One region of the Sphingopyxis sp. DBS4 genome, then DNA from elsewhere that is predicted to be linked to it. Evidence: predicted binding sites of a transcription regulator. Region 1 holds the regulator's gene; the other holds the start of a gene.

Region 1 (3,413 bases):
TCGCACTTCATGAAAGCCCGGCGATGCAGCGCTTCCTCGCGCGCCGCGACGAGGTTCTGCCGCTGCGATGGGGGCGGGCGTTGGCGGGGTTGCTGATCACCGGGCTGGTGGTCGAACTCGCGCTGGCGCCGATCGCGCTGTTTCATTTCCACAAGGCGGGGCTTTACGGCGCGCTCGCCAATGTCGTCGCGATTCCACTGACCACCTTCGTGATCATGCCGATGGAGGCGGCGGGGCTGCTGTTCGATAGCGTCGGCCTCGGTGCGCCCTTCTGGTGGGTCGCCGATCATGCGCTGCGCCTGCTCATCGCGCTTGCGCACGCGGTCGCCGACACGCCGGGGGCGGTCGCGACGCTGCCGAGCTTTCCGCGCTGGGGTTTCGCGCTGACGGTCGGCGGCGGGCTGTGGATCCTGATCTGGCGGACGCGATGGCGCTGGATGGGGGCGGGGCCGCTGGCGATCGGCATCGCGGCATTGCTCGCGCAGCCGCGCCCCGATCTGCTCGTCACCGGCGACGGGCGCAACATCGCGGCGGCCGTGCCCGGCGGCAGCTATGCGCTGCTGCGTGATCGTGCGGGCGATTTCGTGCGGGATGCGATGAGCGAGGCGGCGGGGATCGACGTGCCGCTGAGCGCGCTCGCCGATCTCGACCATGTCGAATGCAACGCCGATTTCTGTCGCTGGCATCAGGGCGCCGACGGCGTGCAACGCGTCATCCTCGCCTCGCGCGGACGCGATCGGATCGAAGGGGCCGATATGGCGGCCGCCTGCGCCGCGGCCGATGTCGTGATCAGCGATCGCTGGCTGCCGCGCGAATGCATCGGGCGCTGGCTGACGATCGATCGCGACAGCCTGGCGCAAAGCGGTGGGCTGGCGATCTACCTGGGGAGCAGGCCGCGAGTCGCCGCCGCGCTACGCGCTGGCGATGAGCATCCGTGGCGCCGCCCCGACCAGCTCAGTGGTAACGACGAAGCAGTCCCGAAAGACGCCCTTGCACCATGACGCGCCCGGCCTCGTAGCGCTGCGGCTCATAGGCGCTGTTGGCGGGGTCGAGCCGGATCATCTTGCCCTCGCGGCGGAAATATTTGAGCGTCGCATCCTGCCCGTCGACCAGCGCGACCACGATGTCACCCTCGCGCGCGGTGTCGGCCTTCTGGATCAGCGCATAATCGCCGTCGAAGATTCCCGCCTCGACCATCGAGTCGCCCGACACTTCGAGCGCATAATGCTCGCCCGCGCCGAGCAGCGCAGCGGGAACCGCGAGCTGGTTATGATCCTCGAACGCCTCGATCGGTACGCCCGCAGCGATCTTGCCGTGCAGCGGCACCTCGATGATGTCGTTCGCGGCGATCGGGCGCAGCGCGGGGGCGGGCTTGCGCAGCGGGACGATATTGTCGCGCTCGCTTACGACGGGAGCCTTGGCGCCTTCGGGGGCCTTGAGCACCTCCAGCGCGCGAGCGCGGTTGGGGAGGCGGCGGAGAAAACCCCTTTCTTCCAAAGCGCTTATCAGGCGATGGATACCCGATTTCGACTTGAGGCCGAGCGCTTCCTTCATCTCCTCGAACGACGGCGAAATGCCGCTCGCGTCGAGGCGCTGCTGGATGAAGTGGAGCAGTTCATGCTGCTTGGCGGTCAACATCGCTTGTTCTCCATGATGCCCCGAATGGACCGGGCGCCGGACATAGGGAGAACGATAGTGGAACAAATCGGAACTTGTCAAGCGATGTCGATATAATCGGCCAGTTCGCCAGCGGCTTTGGTGGGGGCGCCGATCTCGCGGATCACGAGCGCATCGGCGTCGGCGAGCGGAAAGGTGCGGCCGCTGTCCTGCCCGTCGAACAGCATGAGGCGCTCGCCGTCGCGGCGCGCGCGCAGATAGTCGCGCCGCGTGCTGCCGGGACCGAGCGCGGCCGCGAGCGGCGCTTGCCGGATTTCGGGCAGTGGGTTGCGCGCGCCTGCAAGATGGCGGACGAGCGGGAGTAGGAACAGGGTCGCGGTGACGAAGGCGGAGGACGGATTGCCGGGCAGGCCGAGCAGCAACGCGTCGCCGATTTGGCCGGCGATCAGCGGCTTGCCCGGCTTCATCGCGATTTTCCAGAAATCGACGCGCCCGCCCGCATCATCGAGCGCGCCGCGAACATGATCGTGATCGCCGACCGACGCGCCGCCGACGGTAACGATGACGTCGTGACGTCGCGCCAGATCCTTGAGAATATTCGCAATCATCGTCCGGTCATCGCGCATGTGCAGCGGCAGACCGGTATCTGCGGGTTCGCGCGCGAGCAGCGCCGCGAGCATCGGGCCGTTGCTGTCGGGAATCTGGCCGGGGGCGAGCGCACGGCCCGGCTGCACCAGCTCGTCCCCGGTGGTCATGATCGCGACGCGCGGGCGCGCACCGACCGCAAGCTGCGCCGCGCCGCCCATGATCGCGGCAGCGAGCGCGCCCGGGGTCAGGCGCGTTCCGGCGGCGAGGAGTCGGTCGCCCGCGGCGAAATCGCTCGCGCGGGGGCGAATATGCTGGCCGCGCGCGGGCGCATCGCCGGTCAGAGTGAGCACTGTCTCCTCGGTGGCGGCATTTTCCTGGATGAGGATAGTGTCGGCGCCATCGGGAAGCATGGCGCCGGTGAAGATGCGCGCCGCCTCGCCCGCGCCGAGCGGTGCGGACGGCGCGGCGCCTGCGGCGACTTCGCCGACGATGCGCCAGGGGCCGGGAAGATCGTCGAAGCGGATTGCATAGCCGTCCATCGCCGACAGCGCCGCCGCGGGCTGGTCGCGTTCTGCCGCGATGTTCTGTGAGAGATAGCGGCCAAGCGCTTCCGAAAAAGCGATAGTTTCCGGCGCGAGTGGCGGGCGCAGTGCGAACAGGCGTGCCTGCGCTTCCTCGACGGGAAGCAGGCCGCTCATGCGGCGCGCCAGTCGCCCGAGCGGCCGCCGCTCTTTTCGAGCAGACGGATATCGCTGAGGATCATCGCGCGGTCGAGCGCCTTCGCCATGTCGTAGAGCGTCAGCAGCGCGACCGAGGCGGCGGTGAGCGCCTCCATCTCGACCCCGGTCGGCCCGGTCGTTTCGGCCGTGGCGCGGACCGAAACGCCGGTCTCCTCCCAATCGAATTCGACCGAAACCTTGGTCAGGGCGAGCGGGTGGCAGAGCGGGATCAGGTCGGACGTGCGTTTCGCGGCCATGATGCCCGCGATGCGCGCGGTCGAGAGGACGTCGCCCTTGGGCGCGTTGCCGCTGCGGATCGCGGCCAGTGCCTCGGCTGACATCGCGATGCGGCCGCCCGCGACGGCGCGGCGCCGGGTGGCGGGCTTGGCGCCGACATCGACCATATGCGCGGCGCCGCTGTCGTCGAGGTGAGTCGGTTTGCTGGTCATCGGGGCGAGCGAAGCAACGCAGCGTAAGAAAGGCAAGGGA
Region 2 (3,413 bases), 1.4 Mb from region 1:
GACGATGCCGGCTGGCAATTGTCCTTCCATTCGCAGCTCGAGGATGCCCTGTCGGGCGGCGACATCTGGGTCGCTTTCCAGCCGCAATATGCGATCGCGACCAAGGAGCTCGTCGGGGTCGAGGCGCTTGCGCGCTGGACGCACCCGACGCGCGGCCCGATCCCACCCGACGAATTCATCGTCCAGGCCGAAAGGAGCCAGGACATCTATCGCCTCACGCTGTTCGTGATGGATCAGGCGATCCGCTCGGCGGCCGACCTTCACCAGCGCGGGCTTGATATCCATATGTCGGTCAACCTATCGGCAACCCTGCTCGACCACAGCGACCTCGTGGGGACGATCCGCGTGATGCTGACCGCGCATCACTTGCCTGCCGAGAAATTGACGATCGAGATCACCGAAACCGCGCAGATCGAAAACAGTCGTCAGGCGAAGCAAACGCTCGCACAGCTCCGCCGCGCCGGCATCCGCCTGTCGATCGACGATTATGGTACCGGCCAGTCGAATCTCGAATATCTGACCGAGATCGAAGCCGACGAAATCAAGATCGACAAGCGATTCGTGATGACGATGCGCGATTCGCAGCGGAACCTCGAAGTCGTCAAGTCGACGATCGATCTGGCGCACCGTCTGGGCGCCGTCGCGGTCGCCGAAGGCATCGAGGACGCGCCGACGCTCGCGCTTCTGGGCCAGTTGGGCTGCGATGTCGGTCAAGGATATCTGCTTGGAAAACCCCAGCTATTTACCGAATTGGTGAATAGCCTCTCCGCTTCCCCCCACAGCCGCACCGCCTGACTGCCAGATTGGCAGCAATCGTCCGTGCGGGATTATAGTTAAGACTCGATTTACCTTGTCTATTAAGGTATATGCTCCGTTAACTGTTCCTCGTGGGCAGTGCCAACAGGAGATCTGACATGGGTTGGTTCTGGAAGTTCCTGGGTGGCGGCGGCACCGGTAGCGGTGGCGGCTCGGCCTAACCTGGACACAAAATCAGAAAAGGGCTCCGGACGTGTCCGGGGCCCTTTTTCTTTGCCGATTCGAGGATACAAACCCGACCGAGGACCGCATTGGGGCGGGAGGCCGCCCCTTCCTAACTTTCGTCATTCCCGCGAAGGCGGGAACCCAGAGCGCGCGTCGGCTGACTCCTCACTGGGTTCCCGCTTTCGCGGGAATGACGAAGGTAAGAGATGCTGCGCGCGACTTTCAGACTCTCGTCATCCCGGACTTGATCCGGGATCCATTCATCCAGCGCTGAGAAAATAGATCCCGGATCAAGTCTGTCCCGAGCCTGTCGAAGGTCGGGAATGACGGTGAAGGATAGCACCGCCACCCCCGAAGCCCGCCATCTTCACATGGCGTTTTGCAACCTTCCACTGCCCCCCGCGGCCGGGATCGGCGTTGCGACCGACGCCGCATTTTATCCTTTCGCGCCGCAACGGCCCAAGCCCCTAGGAAAAGCGCGGTTGGGGCCGTGGAATGCCTTTTTCCAGCGGTGAACCGAATCAAATTATCGACGAGTTGAGTCCTCAATCTGTCATTTACCGTCTTGCATCGGCGCGCCGACGTGGCACTATAGGTGGTGGGTCGACCACGGGGGCACCCCAAGAAATAGTATCGGACTGAAAGTGGCGGATTTCCGTCGCCCATGAGCCATGGGCACGGGAAAACTCTCTGTGCGCCGAAAATAAGTGCCCCCGGGGACGCGTTTAGATGCTAGGATCGGGGCTTCGCCCTGAGTCGAACAAGACAGGAACATATGCGCCGCGGCGCATAGGCAATATGAGGGCGAGTTAGATGGATTTTCGCGAGACGGAACGGGTGGAGACGAGCGACGTGGCGACGATGGAACTGGCAAAGACGGACGCTCCGGCGAAGGGCGAATCGGGGGGCGAATCGACCCCCGAGACCACCAAGCTGAACGACAGCGGCGAGCCCAAGGTTCACGCGCGCCGATTCGACGTCGCGACCGACGCCGGCCGCGACGCGCTGCTCACCGATTTCGGCAAGGAAACGTTGCGCGACCGCTACCTCCTCCCCGGCGAATCGTACCAGGATCTCTTTGCGCGCGTCGCCTCGGCCTATGCCGACGACGCCGACCACGCCCAGCGCCTCTACGACTATATCTCGAAGCTCTGGTTCATGCCCGCGACCCCGGTGCTCTCGAACGGCGGAACCGGTCGCGGCCTGCCCATCTCCTGCTACCTCAACTCGGTCGACGACAGCCTCGAAGGCATCGTCGGCACCTGGAACGAGAATGTCTGGCTCGCCAGCCGCGGCGGCGGCATCGGCACCTATTGGGGCGCGGTGCGCGGCATCGGCGAACCCGTCGGCCTCAATGGCAAGACCAGCGGCATCATCCCCTTCGTCCGGGTGATGGACAGCCTGACCCTCGCGATTTCGCAGGGCTCGCTCCGCCGCGGCTCGGCCGCCTGCTATCTCGACATCTCGCACCCCGAGATCGAGGAGTTCCTCGAGGTCCGCAAGCCCTCGGGCGACTTCAACCGCAAGGCGCTGAACCTCCACCACGGCGTGCTGATCACCGACGAGTTCATGGAGGCCGTCCGCGACGGCAAGGAATTCAACCTGCGCAGCCCCAAGGATCAGAGCGTCCGCGGCACCGTCGACGCGCGCAGCCTGTTCCAGAAGCTCGTCGAAACGCGGCTCGCCACCGGCGAACCCTACATCATCTTCATCGACCAGGTGAACCGCATGATGCCCAAGCATCATCGCGACCTCGGGCTCAAGGTCTCGACCTCGAACCTCTGCTCGGAAATCACCCTGCCGACCGGCCGCGACCATCTCGGCAACGACCGCACCGCGGTCTGCTGCCTCTCGTCCTTGAACCTCGAAACCTGGGACGAGTGGAACGGCGACAAGCGCTTCATCGAGGACGTGATGCGCATGCTCGACAATGTCCTGCAGGACTATATCGACCGCGCCCCGCCCGAAATGGCGCGCGCCAAATATAGCGCGAGCCGCGAACGCTCGGTCGGCCTCGGCGTGATGGGCTTCCACAGCTTCCTTCAGGCGCGCGGCCTGCCGTTCGAGGGCGCGATGGCGAAGTCGTCGAACCTGCGCGTCTTCAAGCATATCCGCGCGCAGGTCGATCAGGCGTCGATGCTGCTCGCCAAGGAACGCGGCCCCTGCCCCGACGCCGCCGATCAGGGCGTGATGGAGCGCTTTAGCTGCAAGATGGCGATCGCACCGACCGCGTCGATCAGCATCATCTGCGGCGGCACCAGCGCCTGCATCGAGCCGATCCCCGCGAACATCTACACCCACAAGACGCTGTCGGGCAGCTTCTCGATCCGCAACCCGCACCTCGAGGCTTTGCTCGTCGACAAGGCGAAGAACAGCGACGCGGTCTGGAACTCGATCCTCGAACGCGGCGGCAGCGTCCAGCACCTCGACTT

The links. Region 1 encodes LexA, which represses DNA repair genes until DNA is damaged. Its sites were predicted from a motif close to GTTCCNCNCTTGTTCT; they were not measured.
Region 2: a site for LexA is predicted at 1,739-1,754, ahead of NP825_RS13615 (ribonucleoside-diphosphate reductase subunit alpha). Genes of this name have one in related genera too.

The regions. Positions count from the first base shown of each region.
Region 1 is NZ_CP102384.1:1,474,822-1,478,234, forward strand. Features, by position in the region: gene NP825_RS06860 (ComEC/Rec2 family competence protein) at 1-1,001, shown strand, start outside; gene lexA (transcriptional repressor LexA) at 955-1,638, opposite strand; gene NP825_RS06870 (molybdopterin molybdotransferase MoeA) at 1,716-2,903, opposite strand; gene moaC (cyclic pyranopterin monophosphate synthase MoaC) at 2,900-3,373, opposite strand.
Region 2 is NZ_CP102384.1:2,869,809-2,873,221, forward strand. Features, by position in the region: gene NP825_RS13610 (EAL domain-containing protein) at 1-795, shown strand, start outside; gene NP825_RS13615 (ribonucleoside-diphosphate reductase subunit alpha) at 1,795-3,413, shown strand, end outside.